4 regions of the Pararhizobium sp. IMCC21322 genome follow, and region 4 is predicted to be linked to each of the others. Evidence: predicted binding sites of a transcription regulator. Region 4 holds the regulator's gene; each other region holds the start of a gene.
What was found. Region 4 encodes LexA, which represses DNA repair genes until DNA is damaged. Its sites were predicted from a motif close to TGTTCNNNNTGTGTTCNG; they were not measured.

Region 1: a site for LexA is predicted at 2,059-2,076, ahead of recA (recombinase RecA). Genes of this name have one in related genera too.
Region 2: a site for LexA is predicted at 2,490-2,507, ahead of ssb (single-stranded DNA-binding protein). Genes of this name have one in related genera too.
Region 3: a site for LexA is predicted at 1,923-1,940, ahead of RAL91_RS25030 (ImuA family protein). Genes of this name have one in related genera too.

What each region holds. Positions count from the first base shown of each region.
Region 1 covers NZ_CP132335.1:3,873,718-3,877,994, reverse strand. The annotation lists gene RAL91_RS18305 (extracellular solute-binding protein) at 1-456, opposite strand, end outside; gene RAL91_RS18300 (LacI family DNA-binding transcriptional regulator) at 936-1,961, shown strand; gene recA (recombinase RecA) at 2,193-3,281, shown strand; gene alaS (alanine--tRNA ligase) at 3,512-4,277, shown strand, end outside.
Region 2 covers NZ_CP132335.1:3,151,883-3,156,159, forward strand. The annotation lists gene gyrA (DNA gyrase subunit A) at 1-333, opposite strand, end outside; gene RAL91_RS14860 (MarC family protein) at 660-1,298, shown strand; gene RAL91_RS14865 (hypothetical protein) at 1,304-1,702, opposite strand; gene ssb (single-stranded DNA-binding protein) at 1,686-2,219, opposite strand; gene uvrA (excinuclease ABC subunit UvrA) at 2,804-4,277, shown strand, end outside.
Region 3 covers NZ_CP132335.1:1,451,447-1,455,723, forward strand. The annotation lists gene RAL91_RS07025 (DNA polymerase Y family protein) at 1-1,017, opposite strand, end outside; gene RAL91_RS25030 (ImuA family protein) at 926-1,906, opposite strand; gene RAL91_RS07030 (GntR family transcriptional regulator) at 2,169-2,813, shown strand; gene RAL91_RS07035 (ABC transporter substrate-binding protein) at 2,928-3,959, shown strand; gene RAL91_RS07040 (ABC transporter ATP-binding protein) at 4,025-4,277, shown strand, end outside.
Region 4 covers NZ_CP132335.1:2,732,889-2,737,165, reverse strand. The annotation lists gene glp (gephyrin-like molybdotransferase Glp) at 1-798, shown strand, start outside; gene lexA (transcriptional repressor LexA) at 952-1,677, shown strand; partial or broken gene RAL91_RS12970 (GNAT family N-acetyltransferase) at 1,736-2,014, opposite strand; gene RAL91_RS12965 (hypothetical protein) at 2,033-2,230, opposite strand; gene RAL91_RS12960 (Lrp/AsnC family transcriptional regulator) at 2,233-2,712, opposite strand; gene RAL91_RS12955 (uracil-DNA glycosylase family protein) at 2,779-3,444, opposite strand; gene RAL91_RS12950 (thermonuclease family protein) at 3,447-3,983, opposite strand; gene cobT (nicotinate-nucleotide--dimethylbenzimidazole phosphoribosyltransferase) at 4,008-4,277, opposite strand, start outside.

The sequences.
Region 1 (4,277 bases), 1.1 Mb from region 4:
ATGCTTTTCCAGCAGGTCCTTGCGGTAATACAGGGCTGTTGCCTCGGCATAAATCGGAAGGGCCAACAATTTTCCATCCACAGTCTGCGACTCGATTGTCACCGGAAAGTGGTTGGGAATGACGTTTTCTGCAGCAAATGTCATGTCCAGAAAGTGTTCAGATAATTGCGGCGCCCAAGTGCTGTCCGTCATGTAGAGATCGATCTCTTCGTTCTGGGCTGTCAGCCACAGCGAATAGCGCTCGAATTGATCATTTGTGTAACGTGGCAATGGGACAATTTCGACTTTATTGCCGGTGCGGTCTTCATAAACCGCAAGATTGGCGCGCAGGATTTGCAGGTCCCGGCCTTCCCAGCCCGTAACAATAGACAGATCGACGGCATGGGAAGCGCTGACAGTTCCAAAAGCCGACGTCAAAATAGCTGCTGTTACCAAAAATCTATTGTGAAATCTCATGCACCATTCCTCTCAAAGCCAGCCAATTCATTCAGCATGAATTGTATCTGCGCGAACAATCATTGCGCACCGGATCAGATAATTGAGCATTTTCTATACAATGCTCTTCGGTGAATTGGGAGATTGTATTGCGGCTTTATTTGTAACAATTCAGGGAAGCGCTCAGACTTGGGAGTGCAATGCGGGAACTGTGGGTCATGGTGCCTCATCGCATCGTGGAAGGTTTTAAAGCGCTTTGAATTGGAAAATGATGGGCGTATTTTTTTAAAATGATACCCGATGCCGGAGTTGATCGAATTAAACAGGCAGAATTCAGCCATTATTGCGTTGCAGCACATTTTCACGGTTGACGAATTGCCTCTGGTCTTTTCCACTGACGAATTGAAAGCGCTTTGAATTTAATCTGTAAAGCTGCGATCTTGTGAGGCATGACAATTGTATCTTGTCTCACGTCTTTGCGAAACCGAATATTTGAGATCATGAACCTACGTGAATTGGCCGAACATCTTGGCTTGTCCCAGACCACCGTCAGCCGGGCATTGAATGGCTACCCGGAAGTCAAGGAAGCAACGCGACTGCGGGTGCAGAACGCGGCCGTTGAACTTGGCTACAGCGCGAATGCCAGCGCCAGGCGATTGGCCACAGGCCGTGCCGGTACAATCGGCATGCTGCTGACGGCGGATCAGAATCTGCTGCTCGATCCCCATTTCGTAGAGTTTCTTGCCGGTGTTGGCGAGCATCTTGGCACGAAAGACATTGATCTTCTGGTGTCTGTCACCAAACGGGAGACCGAGCGCGAGGCGTATCGCCGTATTGTCCGCGACGGGCGTGTGGACGGCATTATTCTTTCATCACCGCGCATTCAGGACCACAGGGTGGAGGATCTTCTGGACCTCAAATTCCCATTCATCCTGCACGGTCGATCAGATGCAGTTGGTTCTTATGCCTTTCTGGACATTGACAATGAGGGCGCCTTTCTGAAGGCAACCCGATATCTGCTTGATCTTGGTCATCGTCGCATTGCTCTTTTGAACTACAGCCCCAATGCCATGATGTTCGCCCGCCACAGGGAACTTGGATATCGTAAGGCACTGGCTGAACGCGAGGTGGCGATTGATCCAGAGCTTCTGTGCGATGGTGATATGAGCGAGGAAAACGGTTTCAGCTTTACGCAAGACCTTTTGAATTTGTCTGATCCGCCGACGGCGATCCTGTGTTCCAGTACTTTGATGGCGCTGGGTGCGTCCCGTGCAATTGTCAGCAATGGGCAAAGTATCGGAACCGATGTGTCGCTGATCGCGCATGATGATGTGTTGCCCTTTTTGAAGGCGGAACAGATGCATCCGGCTTTGACAACGACCAGGTCCTCTATCCGTCAGGCAGGGACCGAGATCAGCAAAATGTTGTTGCAACATGTGCGCTTGCCGCATGAGACGCCGCAGCGAACTGTATGGCCGGTGGAACTGGTTGTGCGCGATTCAACGGGACCGGCTCCAACGCGCTGACACAGAGTGTCGCAATGCCCGGATATGATAGGAACTGATTCTTCATGCGCGCTATGTTGAACGACAATTCCCGAGACCTTTGATTGCCAAAATCAGGCCGAACAAAAAAAGAACATGTATTAAATAGCTTTTAATAATCAATCATATAAAACGCCATTGCCAATATGGAACAAAACATGTACATTATTGGCAATTGCAACAACAGCGTCTGCATGAAACAAAGAGGGTCAAATGATCAATTCGCTCAGAGTCGTCGATGGAGACGGAATGGATAATAAGACAAAAGCATTGGATGCAGCGCTCGGGCAGATAGAGCGCGCTTTCGGTAAAGGTTCAATCATGCGGTTGGGTCAGGACAATGTGGTCGAGATTGAGACAATCTCCACAGGTTGCCTTGGTCTTGACATTGCACTGGGTGTTGGTGGCCTGCCACGCGGGCGTATTGTTGAAATTTACGGTCCTGAATCATCGGGCAAAACAACCATGGCGCTGCACACGATTGCAGAGGCGCAAAAAATTGGTGGCGTGTGCGCTTTTATCGATGCTGAGCATGCGCTTGATCCGATCTATGCACGCAAACTGGGCATTAATCTGGATGATCTTCTGATTTCACAGCCTGATGCCGGTGAGCAGGCGCTCGAAATCGCCGATACGCTGGTGCGCTCCGGCGCGGTCGATGTGCTGGTGATCGATTCTGTTGCAGCCCTTACGCCGCGCGCGGAGCTTGAAGGCGAAATGGGTGATTCATTGCCAGGCCTGCAGGCCCGTTTGATGAGCCAGGCCTTGCGGAAACTGACAGCCTCAATTTCAAAATCAAACACCATGGTTATTTTCATCAACCAGATCCGTATGAAGATCGGTGTGATGTTTGGCAGTCCGGAAACCACGACGGGTGGTAATGCCCTTAAATTCTACGCGTCTGTACGCCTCGATATTCGCCGTATCGGCGCGATCAAGAATGGTGATGAGGTTGTGGGCAATCAGACCCGTATCAAAGTGGTCAAGAACAAGCTTGCACCACCATTCAAGCAGATCGAGTTCGATATCATGTATGGGTCAGGTGTTTCCAAGACTGGTGAGTTGCTTGATCTGGGTGTGAAGGCGGGGATTGTCGATAAATCCGGTGCCTGGTTCTCTTATGACAGTCAGCGTCTGGGGCAGGGCCGTGAAAACTCAAAGCAGTTTCTTAAAGAAAACCCGGACCTTGCTCAGGAAATTGAAACAGCGATCCGCCAGAATGCAGGCCTGATTGCCGAGAAACTTCTGGAAGACGATCCAAGGTCTGATGACGAGAAAGATGATGGTGCGTTGAGCGCATAGGCTTTTTCAAACGTTCAGACTTTTAAAGCCGCCTGTTTCAGGCGGCTTTTTTGTTTGAAGCAAAACATCTGGTTTTCATACCCCTATGGACACATATTCACCGGATCGCTAAAACACCCGTCGATCTAAACAATCCTTGATCTTCAGAAGGATGCGCATGATCCGGTTGGGGGCCGAAAGGCAATTCCGACGGGTTTGTGCGCCTCTTCGCAGCAAATGAGAGTAGTCCTATGGCTGGCGTCAACGAAATCCGCTCGGCATTCCTCAATTTTTTTGAGAAAAACGGCCATAAGGTTCTGCCGTCCAGTCCGCTTGTGCCGCTGAATGACCCGACTTTGATGTTCACCAATGCGGGCATGGTGCAGTTTAAGGATTATTTCACGGGCGCAGTGAAGCCGGAAGTGCCGCGCGCAGCGACGTCACAGAAATGCGTGCGTGCAGGCGGCAAGCATAATGATCTGGACAATGTGGGCTATACGGCGCGCCACCACACATTCTTTGAAATGCTGGGTAATTTTTCATTTGGTGATTATTTCAAAGAGCAGGCGATCCACCATGCCTGGACGCTGATCACCGGCGAGTACGGCCTGCCCAAAGACAAATTGCTTGTCACAGTCTTTCATGAGGATGATGAGGCCTTTGATCTTTGGAAGAAGATCGCCGGATTACCGGATGAGAAGATCATCCGCATCGCGACTCATGACAATTTCTGGGCAATGGGCGATACCGGTCCGTGTGGCCCCTGTTCTGAAATCTTTTATGATCATGGAGAGAATATCTGGGGTGGACCTCCGGGCAGTCCCGAAGAAGATGGTGACCGGTTTATTGAAATCTGGAACCTGGTCTTCATGCAGTATGAGCAAACAACGCCGGATGAGCGCGTTAATTTGCCAAAACCTTCCATTGATACAGGCATGGGACTGGAGCGAATTGCAGCCGTGCTGCAGGGCGTCCACAACAATTACGACATTGATCTTTTCAAAGCTCTGATTGCTG
Region 2 (4,277 bases), 420 kb from region 4:
CATTCGGCATTCCGTATAACGCATGGCAGCAGGTGGATCGCCATCGACAGAGCCAAAATTGCCCTGCCCGTCCACAAGTGGCAGACGCATGGAGAATTCCTGGGCCATACGCACCAGCGCGTCATAAATCGCGCTGTCACCATGGGGGTGATACTTACCCATCACCTCACCCACAACACCGGCAGATTTACGATACGGTTTGTTGTGTTCAAGACCCATTCCATGCATGGCATACAGGATGCGCCGATGCACAGGCTTCAAACCGTCACGCACATCTGGCAAGGCGCGGCTGACGATCACGCTCATTGCGTAATCGAGATAGGACCGCTTCATTTCTTCAACAATACCGATGCGTTCAATATCGGACGGCAGATCGCCGGATGGCTCGTTTCCCTGAGGGGTATTCTCGTTATCGGACAAATCTGTACTCACGGGTTAAAGGCGACGAATCGTCGCCCTGAATTGAGGTGATTCAGTATAGACTGCCAGTACCGCAAAGACCAATTTGACCATGTGAAAATGCCTGCATTTTTTTCAAACAAAACAGATAGTTACAGTTATTCTTGCCAAATTCACGATAGGCTCTGTTTTTTCTGGCGTATCAGCGCTTTGAAATTGCGCCTTGACACCCATAGGCCATCGCTGCACGGCTTGTTGTCATGGAATTTGATACGCTCATAAATGCCACTGTCACATTGCTGGTAACCATTGATCCAATTGGGCTTGCACCGTTGTTTCTGGCGCTCACGGCAGGCATGGACCGCGCCACGCGGACCCAGATTGCCCTGAGAGGCATCCTGATCAGCACAGGCCTTCTGGTGATGTTTGCTCTGGCAGGTATGACCATCCTTGATCTATTCGGCATCACCATGCCGGCGTTTCGCATTGCAGGCGGTCTGCTTCTCTTCTGGCTGGCTTTTGAAATGGTTTATGAAAAACGTCAGGAGCGAAAGCAGGAGACCACGGATCGCGCTGTCGTCAGCCATGAAGAGGCAAAGCACATCGCCGTGTTTCCTCTGGCCATACCGCTGATCGCGGGACCGGGTGCCATCTCGGCAACCGTCCTTTTGTCCACTGAAATGTCATCACCAATAGAGCGTAGTGCCCTGATTGGCGTCATTCTGGCGTTGATGGTTTTGTGTATGGTGGTCTTCATGCTTGCCGAAAGGCTGGATCACATCCTCGGCGATACAGGCCGCATGGTGCTCACTCGGCTGCTGGGCGTCATTCTTGCCGCCTTGTCAGTCCAATTCGTAGCAGATGGCATTTTGGCTTTTATGGCCGCACCAACGGCTTGAGCCCGCTATTGCGCGGGCAAGTCAATTCTAAATTCCGCGCCACCATATTCGTGAACCGAATCCTTGGCCCTGATCATTATGAAAGCCGTTTCCGGTGGAATGGCAACACCACCTAGAGAACGCGTGAACGGCTGTTCATTCACATGCGGATGCAGCAATTCCCGAACAGCAAGCACTTTGCCCTGTGGATCAAGCACCTCAAAGGCATTGGCATAATGGTCCCAGCCCTCATCGGCATGGCGGACGGTTGCCTCAACCCGCCATGTATCCCCGCCGGTAGGGGTTGCCGTGGCATTCACCACATCAGCTTCGCCGGCCAACGCCACCGTTGGCAACATCATGAACGACAAGACAAATGCCGATAAAGAAGCGAAAGATTTCAGGTTTCTAGAACGGAATCTCATCATCCATATCGTCGGCGAAATTGCTACCGCCGCCCTTCTGCATCGGGTCTGATTGCCCGAAATTATTACCGCCGCCCTGATTGCCGCCAGCCTGGTTGCCACCGGACTGATTGCTCACAGCACCACGATCATAACCGCCGCCGGCAGAATCCTGCCCGCCCTGACCGCGCGAGTCGAGCATCTGCAATTCACCGCGATAGCGTTGCAGCACGATCTCAGTCGTATAACGCTTTTGACCGGATTGATCTTCCCACTGCCGCGTTTGAAGCTGGCCCTCAAGATAGACTTTCGCGCCCTTCTTCAGATAGTTCTCAGCAACTTTGGCCAGATTATCATTGAAAATGACGACCTGGTGCCATTCGGTTTTTTCACGACGCTCACCGGAGTTTTTATCACGCCAGCTCTCACTGGTGGCAATCCGAAGATTGACGACAGGATCGCCGGAGTTCAAACGACGGATTTCCGGGTCTGCACCCAGATTTCCCACCAAGATTACTTTGTTGACACTGCCAGCCATGGCATACTCCTGACGTAAAGGTCAGCCAGCAAATGCTGGCTCTGTTGGTAAATTGCTGTTTTCGAGCCGCAATTGCAGCTATCGACGAGATAATTGTCGGTTCTTTTAACACACATCGTCGTTTTCCACGGCCTCTTCCACCATTAATGACACACTGCTGACAGTTTTCCACACATGCTGTTGCTATCACGGTCAAAAGCTGAGGTCTGAATTCAATTTAATCTCCCAATTGAGTCCAGACTCTAGGCTCATCAACGGATTCAGAGGTTTTGTTCTTTTTATGTTCCAATTGTGGGGAACATGCATTAGCCTTAAAAAAAATGCAAGATGTCTGTTGATTCCAGTTCAACTACGCCATGAATACCGGTCTGGACCTTGATTAACGACATCAAAGTGCCAAATCGAAATTGTACCGGAATAAGAATCATATTCCGTGCAGCACTATTCAGCAGCTAACACCCGGTTTAATCAGTCTCCATTCAATCTGTTTCCATCCCTATTCAGACGGTCAGTTAAGTTCTATGCCCAGCAAATCCAATTTTGGAACCAGCAGTAAATCCAAGGCTGCAAAGAATCTCACTCCGATGATTTCGGTACGCGGAGCCCGCGAACATAATCTGAAAGGCGTGGACATTGATCTGCCCCGGGACAAGCTGATTGTCATGACCGGCTTGTCCGGATCGGGCAAATCCTCACTGGCGTTTGACACTATTTATGCCGAAGGCCAGCGACGCTATGTCGAATCGCTGTCAGCCTATGCACGGCAGTTTCTGGAAATGATGCAGAAGCCTGATGTCGACCAGATTGATGGCCTGTCGCCCGCAATTTCAATTGAGCAGAAAACCACGTCACGCAACCCGCGCTCCACCGTGGGAACTGTCACCGAAATTTACGACTATATGCGGCTTCTGTTTGCCCGGGTCGGTATCCCCTACTCGCCGGCAACCGGATTACCAATTGAAAGCCAGACAATTTCCCAGATGGTGGATCGCATTCTGGATCTGCCAGAGGGAACACGGCTGTTTCTGCTGGCCCCCATTGTACGCGGCCGCAAGGGAGAATACCGCAAGGAACTGGCTGAGTTGCAGAAGAAGGGGTTTCTGCGCATCAAGATAGACGGCACCTATTACGAAATTGCAGATGCACCTGTCTTGGACAAGAAATTCAAACACGACATTGATGTGGTGGTAGACCGCATCGTCGTACGATCAGACATCGCCTCCCGTCTGGCGGATTCACTGGCAACTGCGTTGGGACTGGCAGATGGCATTGCGGTTGCCGAATATGCTGACACAGCAGAAGGTGCAGACACACCAGAACGTCTGATTTTCTCGGAGAAATTTGCCTGCCCGGTCTCCGGCTTTACCATTGCGGAAATCGAGCCACGCCTGTTTTCGTTCAACAATCCGTTTGGGGCCTGCCCGACGTGTGATGGGCTCGGGTCTGAAAAACGTGTCAGCGAAGACATGGTCATTCCCGATGCCGAACTCTCCATTGCCAAAGGCGCGGTTGCGCCTTGGTCGCGCTCAACCTCGCCCTATTACCAACAGACGCTGGCGGCAGTGGGCAAGATTTATGGCTTCGGTCTGCGAGACAAATGGTCAAAACTGTCTGCCGAGGCCCAGACTGCAGTTCTGTTTGGCACCGGGAAGAAAGAAATCACCTTCACTTATGATGATGGACTGCGCTCCTACAAAACGAAAAAACCATTTGAGGGCGTTATTCCCAATCTGGAGCGCCGCTGGCGGGAAACGGATTCCTCATGGTCCCGTGAGGAAATCGAAAAATACATGTCTTCAGCTCCCTGCCAGACATGCGACGGCTACCGGCTGAAACCCGAAGCACTTGCGGTTAAAATCGCCAGCAAGCACATTGCTCAGATCAGCGAACTCTCAATCCGCAACGCTATGGACTGGTTCCAGACACTGCCGGAAGATCTGAGCGATAAGCAGAATGAGATTGCCGGACGTATCCTGAAGGAAATTTGCGAGCGACTGGCATTTTTGAATGATGTCGGCCTGGAATATCTGACCCTGGCGCGGAATTCGGGAACCCTGT
Region 3 (4,277 bases), 1.3 Mb from region 4:
CCCGAAACCGGCTTCCAAAGGGCTGTGCAAACTGACAAGCCGGTCCTGAAACAATTGCTCAATATGGGCGGGCTCGCGTTCCGGATTGGCCGTGACAACGCTGAGCATGCGGCGCTCTCCGTCCACCCGGAACAGTTTCAAGACCAGAACCCGTGCGCCAAGCGCGCGCTTTTCCAGAATAGGTTTCAGATTGCCTGCAAGCGATAAAATGCTGCGGCTGATATCATCCTGCAACGAGATTGGATCAACAAATTGCCGTTCAGATGCAAGTTCCGCCACAGCCATGCGCGGTGAAATGGTTTCCTCTTCGCGGCCAAGCGCCTGATCAAGCCTGCGCAGCAACTGCCTGCCAAACCGCAGCGATAGCGGCCCGCGTGGCAAATCCATGATGCAGCCAACGGTTTTCAACCCGACCTGCTTCAGTTCCTCAACAGTTTTCGGGTCCATGCGCAGAGCCTCAAGGGGCAGGGGCGCGACATGGTCCCGCTCTGCGCCTTGGGCAGCAATACGACTGTCGTTCACGTTCCCGTAGCGGGCAATACCCCAGGCAGCCCCTGGTGTGGAGGCAATGGCAATGTTGGTGACAAAACCCTGGGCATTCAGGCTCGAAATCAGATTCAGGCGCAATGCCTCCTCGCCTTTGAACAGATGTGCGCAGCCGGTGATGTCCAGCATCAGTCCGGGAAGACCATTGATCGTGTCGATGGACAACAGCGGTGTGTAGCGCTCGCACCAGTCGGCAATGGCTTCCAGAAGCGCAGCATCAGCCGCCTCATCAGCTTCATGACAGTCCAGCTTTGGCAAAATAGCCCGTGCATCTGTCAGGGTCTGATCTTTATGCAATCCGGCCTGTCTGGCCGTCTGGTTTAGCGCGGACAGGCGCAAGGCACTTTTAATGGAAGCGATAACGGCAAGGGGCGGGCAGTCAGCCTGCCCGTTCCAGTTTTGTTGGAAGCGCCACGATTTTCCCCATATCTGACGGCTGATCCGGTCGGTTGGCAGAAAGGGGAAGGCGATGCTGAGGAAGCGTTGCCCTTTGTCCTGATTGGGGCCCAGATTGTGGCCCTGAGTGTACCCCAGATTGTTCGTGGATGTGATCTTTGTGTCGGACATGGCAAAAGCCTCGAATTTGGTGGTTCCATGTGGCAGAGGCAGCCCCGGTTGCCCCTTGTCGATTACGCTCCAGATGAGCGGAAAATGCGGTATGACCAATGCCTGCATCGGGCTTCAGGGCACCCTGCATGTCTAACTGGCAGGACAGGCGCGGCTTGATGCACCAACGCGTTATGGCTGCATTGGCTTCCTCTTCGCTGCTCTGCCGCAGAATGAGAACGCTGGTTCCGCTTTCACTGGCTCGCAGGTTCAAACGCCGCGTAGCGGTCATATCAAGTGTTCTGGGGTGGCCCTCAACATGCAGAATGACAGCCGCCAGATCGGTGCATTTGGCAGCCTCATCCGCCGCCCATAAAGCGTGTTTCACACTGAGTGGCGTGACAATGACAAGGCGGTCAGGATCAAAGCCCAGATTGGCAAGACCCTGCGGGAACAGGCTCATATTGCTGGTATCGGCAAAAGGCGCTGATATCCATAAAACCGGTTTCGCCGCGTGTTGGTTCATCCGGCTCAGCAAGGCCATTGCAAACCCTGTCAAAGCCCCCGCATCACGGCTGTGCGCGCAGCGTATTTCATGCAGGCTGCCGGGCGGCAGACCGGTGTCAAAAAAGGCTGACAATTCATCTTCTGCAACACTCTGGCTGTTGGGCAGTAAGCGGCTGGCAGGGATCAGCTGTGCATTCAGCGCAGCGGGTAATCTGGTCCCAACTTTTGTCTGAAAACCGTCCTGAACGCGCATTTGATCCTGCGTATGCAAATGATCAATCAACGCTGTTGCCGTTGCGTTACGCACAATCGTCCTCGCTAAATGTTCCTATTTTGTTCTATTTAACAGGAGGGCGGACAAATGAGTCAAGCGGAAGATTTCAACAGCAACTCTGAAGCATGGCTCTGGTGCAGGCAGTTAAACCGAAGGCTGTAGTGAAAAAATATACCCGTGTTCAAACGGGTGAGCAAAACGGCGCAAGGTGCTGGATCGGGCATTGACTCATTTCATACGCTTTGATATTTCTTGTAAAATTTTACAAGAAATTTTATTGGGAGGGGACCTGAATTTGCTTCGCGAAAACGCTTATGCGGCCTTCAAGGAATCACTGTTTGCCGAGCAATTGCATCCCGGACAGTTTCTATCGATTCAGGAATTATGTGATGGATTGAACGTCTCGATCAGTCCCCTGCGTGATGCTTTACGCCAGCTTGAAAGTGAAGGGCTGGTCGAACTGCTTCCCAAAAAGGGCGTTCGCATCGCCAAGGTCGACCGGGATTTCATCACCAACGCATTTCAGGTGCGCCGGTTTCTGGAAGTGCAGGCCTGTTATGAACTGGGCGACAATGGCTGGCCGCAATTGCAGGAAATTCGCGACCGGACAAAAAGCATTGCCGTCAGGGCAGAAACCAATATTGACGAGGCCCTGCTGCACGATGCCTACAAGACCGATTGGGCATTCCATGACGGTTTGATAGCAGCCATCGGGAATGATTTGCTGACCCAGATACATGGCCAGAACAGTGACAAGGTCCGCATGGTTCGTCTGAACCGTCGCTTCATTGCTTCGCGCGTTTTACCGGCCATGCAGGAGCATTTGAAAATACTGGACGCGTTGATTGTGGATGACCGTGCGGCGGCTGCAGCAGCCCTGAATGAGCATCTTTGCATCTCGGAAGCCAGAGCCCTTGGAAAAGAACCGGGGCTGGTCTGACGAACGCACGCCATCCCTAAAATAGCATCTCTGGCCATGAATGCCTTGCCGAACAGAAGATCCGGGACGTGGCCAGTACCAATAGACTGACACCCAAATAAAGAGGAGGAAACCATGAATACAATACTTAAATTAATGCGCTTCGCCATGGTGGCGTTGTTACTGGGCGGAGGAGCCGCAACTGCACAGGATACTCTGAAGCTGAAAATTGCCGCTGCAGGTGGAACACTGCATGCACCAATTTTTGTGGCGGTGGAGCAGGGCCTGTTTGAAAAGCATGGTCTTGATGCAGAGATTGTGATGTTCCAGACAGGTGTCGAGATGATCAACGGTCTGCTGGCAGGCTCCCATGATGTGAACACGATGGGATCAATTCCATTCCTGTCCGGGGCATCAAACGGCTTTCCGCTTGTTTTGATCGGTCACCTTCATGGCGACGCCCTCAAGGATCACTATGTTGACAATAACGGTATCGCATCGTCAGCCGGTATCAATTCAATTGAGGATCTGAAGGGAAAACGCATCGGTTTGCCCCGCGGCACTGGCGCGGAAGGCTATGTGCTGGGCCTGCTTGCCCAACACGGAATGACAGGTGATGATGTCGAGATGATCAACGTTAAGCCACCGGAGCTTCCGACAGCTCTTCTGAACGGCGATGTAGATGCGGTTTCCGTGTGGGAGCCATGGCTCTCAACAAGTGTTGTCAACGTTGATGGCGCCAAACAGCTCATCGTCGGCCAATGTCAATCCTGCTATGATCCCGGCACAATTCTGACGTCCAAATCCGTTGTTGAGGGAAAGGCGGAACAGCTTCGCCGCTTCATGCTCGCATTCGCAGAAGCGTCTCAATGGGTTCGCCAGAATCTCGATGAGGCTGCGGAAGTGAACCTGCGTTGGATCAATCTCAAGGATGCCAGCGTCATGAAAGCTGCCATACGCAACGGTCTGAGTGACCCGCGCATGTCCCGCTACACCGTGGATATGTACCGGGAAAAAACCATTCCTGGTCTGAAGGCTGCCGGCAAGCTGCGTGATGAAATCAATCTGGATGAGGTTGTTGATGCGCAGTTCATCAATTATGCGATGGAAACAGCTCCGCAATTTTTTGATGATCTGAAGCCGATCCCGGATGATCTGAAAAACTAGCAGATAAACGGAGCCGTCAAACAGGGCGGCTCCGTTTTTATCTGCCAGAGCAAAGAAATGTGGTTGTGAACAAAGAACTCCCCAAAATTTCGGTCGACAACGCGTCCATCGCCTACACCAATCAGGACCTTTCCGAGCCGCATCTGGCGGTCAAGGATGTCACATTGGAGGTGAGTGCAAACGAGTTTCTGGTCGTTGTCGGGCCCAGTGGTTGCGGAAAATCCTCATTGCTGTCGGCAATCGCCGGATTTCTGACACCGCAGAGCGGCAGCATCAAGCTGAACGGCAAGGACATTGAAGGACCGGGCGCTGATCGCG
Region 4 (4,277 bases):
CAGGGCGCAGTTCTCATCGAAGCTGGCAGCACTTTACGGGCGGCGGATCTGGCACTGCTGGCCAGTATGAATTACGCTGAGGTGCCCGTTGTTCGCAAACCGCGTATTGGCGTTCTTGCCACTGGCGATGAGTTGGCAATGCCTGGAGCTCATATCGGTGTGGATCAGATTGTCGCTTCGAATAATTTCGGCGTTGCGGCCCGCATCGCCGAATTGGGGGGCCAACCTGTTGATTTGGGCATTGCAAAAGACACCGAAGAAGATCTGTTGCAGGCATTGAAGACGGCAGAGGCCAATCAATGTGATGCTATCATAACCCTTGGCGGCGCTTCTGTTGGCACCCATGATCTGGTCCAGCAGGCGTTTCACAGTGCAGGTCTGTCGCTCTCCTTCTGGAAAATTGCGATGCGCCCTGGCAAACCGCTTATGTTTGGAACAGTCGGCGGGATGTTGTTTCTCGGCTTTCCCGGCAACCCGGTTTCCAGCATGGTCTGCGGCGAGTTGTTCATGGCGCCACTGATCAAAACATGGCTGGGCCAGCCGTCCGATATACCGCTCAGACAAGCTGCGCTGGGAGACAAACTGTCAGCCAATGACCAACGCGAAGACTATCTGCGCGCCATATTGAAACCAGCTGAAGGCTTAGGACAGCTTCCAACGGTCCATCCTTTGAGCCGCCAGGACAGCTCCATGCTGGCCAGCTTTGCAAAAGCGAACTGTCTGATCAGACGTGCGCCATTCGCCACTGAGGCGGATCAGGGCACGATAGTGGATGTTCTAATGCTGCGTTCGGACTGACCTGACAAGACCGATGTTCCATATATGTTTCGCTTGCGCCCTTGTGGAACAAGACAAGAACAGCTAACGTGTTCATGCTTTGTACACATCTGATTCCTATATTGAAGACGCCTTTGGCCTTCTGTGGACCCTCAGAACCCAGGATTGATTGACATGCTAACGCGCAAACAACACGAGCTTTTGATGTTCATTCACGAGCGCCTGAAAGAAACAGGCATTCCGCCCTCTTTTGATGAAATGAAGATGGCGCTCGATTTGAAATCGAAATCAGGTATTCACAGGCTTATCGTGGCCCTTGAAGAACGTGGCTTTTTGCGCCGCATGCCCAATCGGGCGCGCGCAATGGAAATTATCAAGCTACCGGAATCTGTGTCACCAAGCTTGGCTGCGCCTCGTAGCACAGGGTTTTCACCGAGTGTCATTGAAGGCAGCCTTGGCAAGAAACGTGAAACTGTCGCCCCGGCGAATGATACCGGTTCAGAACAGGAAGATGCATATTCTGTAACCATTCCCGTAATGGGAAGGATTGCTGCTGGAACGCCCATCTCCGCAATTCAGACCCACAGTCATACCATTCCGGTTCCGGCGGATATGCTGTCGTCGGGAGAGCATTTTGCGCTGGAAGTGCGTGGAGATTCCATGATCGAAGCCGGCATTCTGGATGGGGATACGGTTGTCATCAAAAAGGGCTCAACAGCTGATACAGGCGATATTGTCGTGGCTCTGATTGATGATGAGGAAGCCACCTTGAAACGGCTGCGCCGAAAGGGTGGATCCATCGCTCTGGAAGCCGCCAATCCGGCCTATGAGACCCGTATTTTTGGCCCGGATCAGGTGTCCGTCCAGGGCAAGTTGATCGGTCTTTTGCGGACTTACTGAAATTAGAGCATTTGTTTGGAGTTTGAACTCAGTTGAACCATCGATTTTGAATCCCAATTCAGGCCGTGGTGTCTTCTGACTTTATATTAAATTCCATCCGGAAATTTATCAGTTCAACATCGCCTCTAACAACCGTTTGCTGTTGAACGACAGACCAGTCACGCTTTTCAAAAAAGCGCCGCGCCATATGGCTGGCGCGTGTTTGGAGGGCCGTTAATTGTCTGGTCCGGGCTTCTTTCATGATCACATCGTAAAGTTTTCCGGCCACACCGGACCCCATTGCCTTGGGATGGACAAAGGCCAGATCAATGACGCCCTCTTCCGTGAGTGTCATAAAGCCAAGAAGCTCGCACTCCTAATAAGCCATAACGCTGTATTGCGCAGCCATTCGGTCACGCCATTTGGCTACATCAGGAATGGCGGGCGCCCATGCATTTCTTTGTTCTTGCGTGTAAACAGCCTTTGCGCCTGTCTGGACCGCTTCAAAGAACAGATTGGCGGCAGCCGGGGCATCCCGGTCCTGAAACTGTCGAATTGATAGTCTCTGCACCATCTTCAGCTCTGAGACTTGGCCAGTTCCATGTAGTCCAGAGGAAGTGTGCTCGTGTTCTTGATTTCTTCCATGGCAAAACTTGAACTGACATCAGATATGTCAATTTTGGCAATCAGCTTCTTGTAGAATTTATCGTAGGCGGCAATGTCCGGCACGACCACTTTCAGAAGATAATCGACCTGGCCGCTCATGCGGTAAAAAGAGACGACTTCCGGAAATTCGCTAATGACTTCTGCAAAGCGAGTCAGCCATTCCTTGCTGTGCTGATTGGTGCTGATGGAGATAAAAACGGAAACCCCTGCCCCGACAAGAGCTGGATCCAAAACAGCAACACGCTGTTTGATGACACCGTCTTCCTCCATCTTCTGAATACGCCGCCAACAAGGTGTTGTGGAAAGGCCAACGCGTTTGCCGATTTCTGCGACCGGCACAGTGCTGTCTTTTTGCAGGATTGCCAGAATACCGCGATCAATTCTGTCCATATCAACCTCGTTGAGACGTCAAAGTGAGCCCCTCTTACAGGAACCTTGGTTCTACTGCCAGCGGCATTACTGCGGGCCGGACTCAATTGGGAGATCAGAGCGGCTCTCATCCAGAATTCGGGTGATCTGCTGGCGCAGGACCGGAAGTTGTTCCTGTTCAAACCACAGGTTCTTCTTAAGCCAGGCATTGTTGCGCCATGATGGGTGCGGCAGCGGCATAATGCGGGGCGTGCCTGCTGGATGCTCGCGATCATACCAATAATCCCGCCAGGCACCGACCGTCTCTGTCAGCGTTTTTTTCCTGTCCGGCCCCAGATGGTAGGCAATGGCGTATTGACCGATCGTCAAGAGCAGCTCGACCTGTGGCAGGCTGGCAAACAACTCATCGTGCCATCTGGCCCGGCATTCAGGCCTTGGCGGCAAATCCGATCCTTTTTCATTCTGTCCGGGAAAGCAAAACCCCATGGGAACGATTGCAATTTGCGCAGGGTCATAGAATGTTTCGTTGTCCAGTCCGAGCCATTCCCGCAAACGATCACCTGACCGATCTGTGAATGGTCGCCCGGATTCATGCACGCGCGTGCCCGGTGCCTGACCACAGATGCAAATACGAGCCGTAGACGATACCTGTAAAACCGGCCTTGGCGCATGCGGCAAAGGTTTGCGCAAGGGTTGTTCAACACAAATGCGGCAAGCGCGAATGTCGTTCGTGAGTTGGTCCAGGGCATTCATACTCAATAGTCCGTTCCGTGAAACCGCCGCCAGTCTTCAGGTTGCTCAAAGTCCAACGCCCAGAGTCCTCGGCCTGCGAGTGCCGCCAGAACTTCAAGGGCTTTGTAGTCACCATAGGAAACAGCCCAGCCATCATGAACCATTTGCGCATTAAGCGTTGCCTGTTCTCCAGCTGTTACCAGGGCACCCCTGACCGGATCATTATTGGTGTTGCCGCGACAGACGGCAAGCTGACGCCCATGCTTGTCAGTGCCATGATCGGCACAGGACACGGATGCAGCAGCCACCAATCGAGCCAGATGCTGTTTAGCCAGCACTCCACATTGTACGGCTCTTCCATCGCGCAGACATGTCTGCTGCAGTTCCGGCGCGTCGATGCCAACCAGCCGCAGGCGGGTTTCGCCGATTGCCAGAGAATCGCCATCGACCACTCTCAGGGATGAGCCAAAAGGCTCATAGCTGTCATCCTCAAACCAGAGGACCAGCATCGCAATAATCAGGATAAAACCTGCCGCTTTGACCAGATCCCAAATTTTCAAAAGACGAGCCCTGTTTCGGTCTTCTTAATTGTCGTTCTTGTCGGACACACCCGCCTGATCGAAGGTTGCCATTCCCGAATGGACAGCGGCCGCTGATTTGACAATACTTGCTGCAATGGCAGCGCCACTGCCCTCGCCCAAACGCATATTGAGATCCAGCAACGCTTTTTTTCCAAGGCGCTCAAGGACAGCGGCATGAGCCTGTTCGTCCGAAATATGGGAAAACAGACAATGATCGATCGATGCCGGACTGACCGAATGCAAAATGGCGGCTGACGCGGTGGCCACGAAACC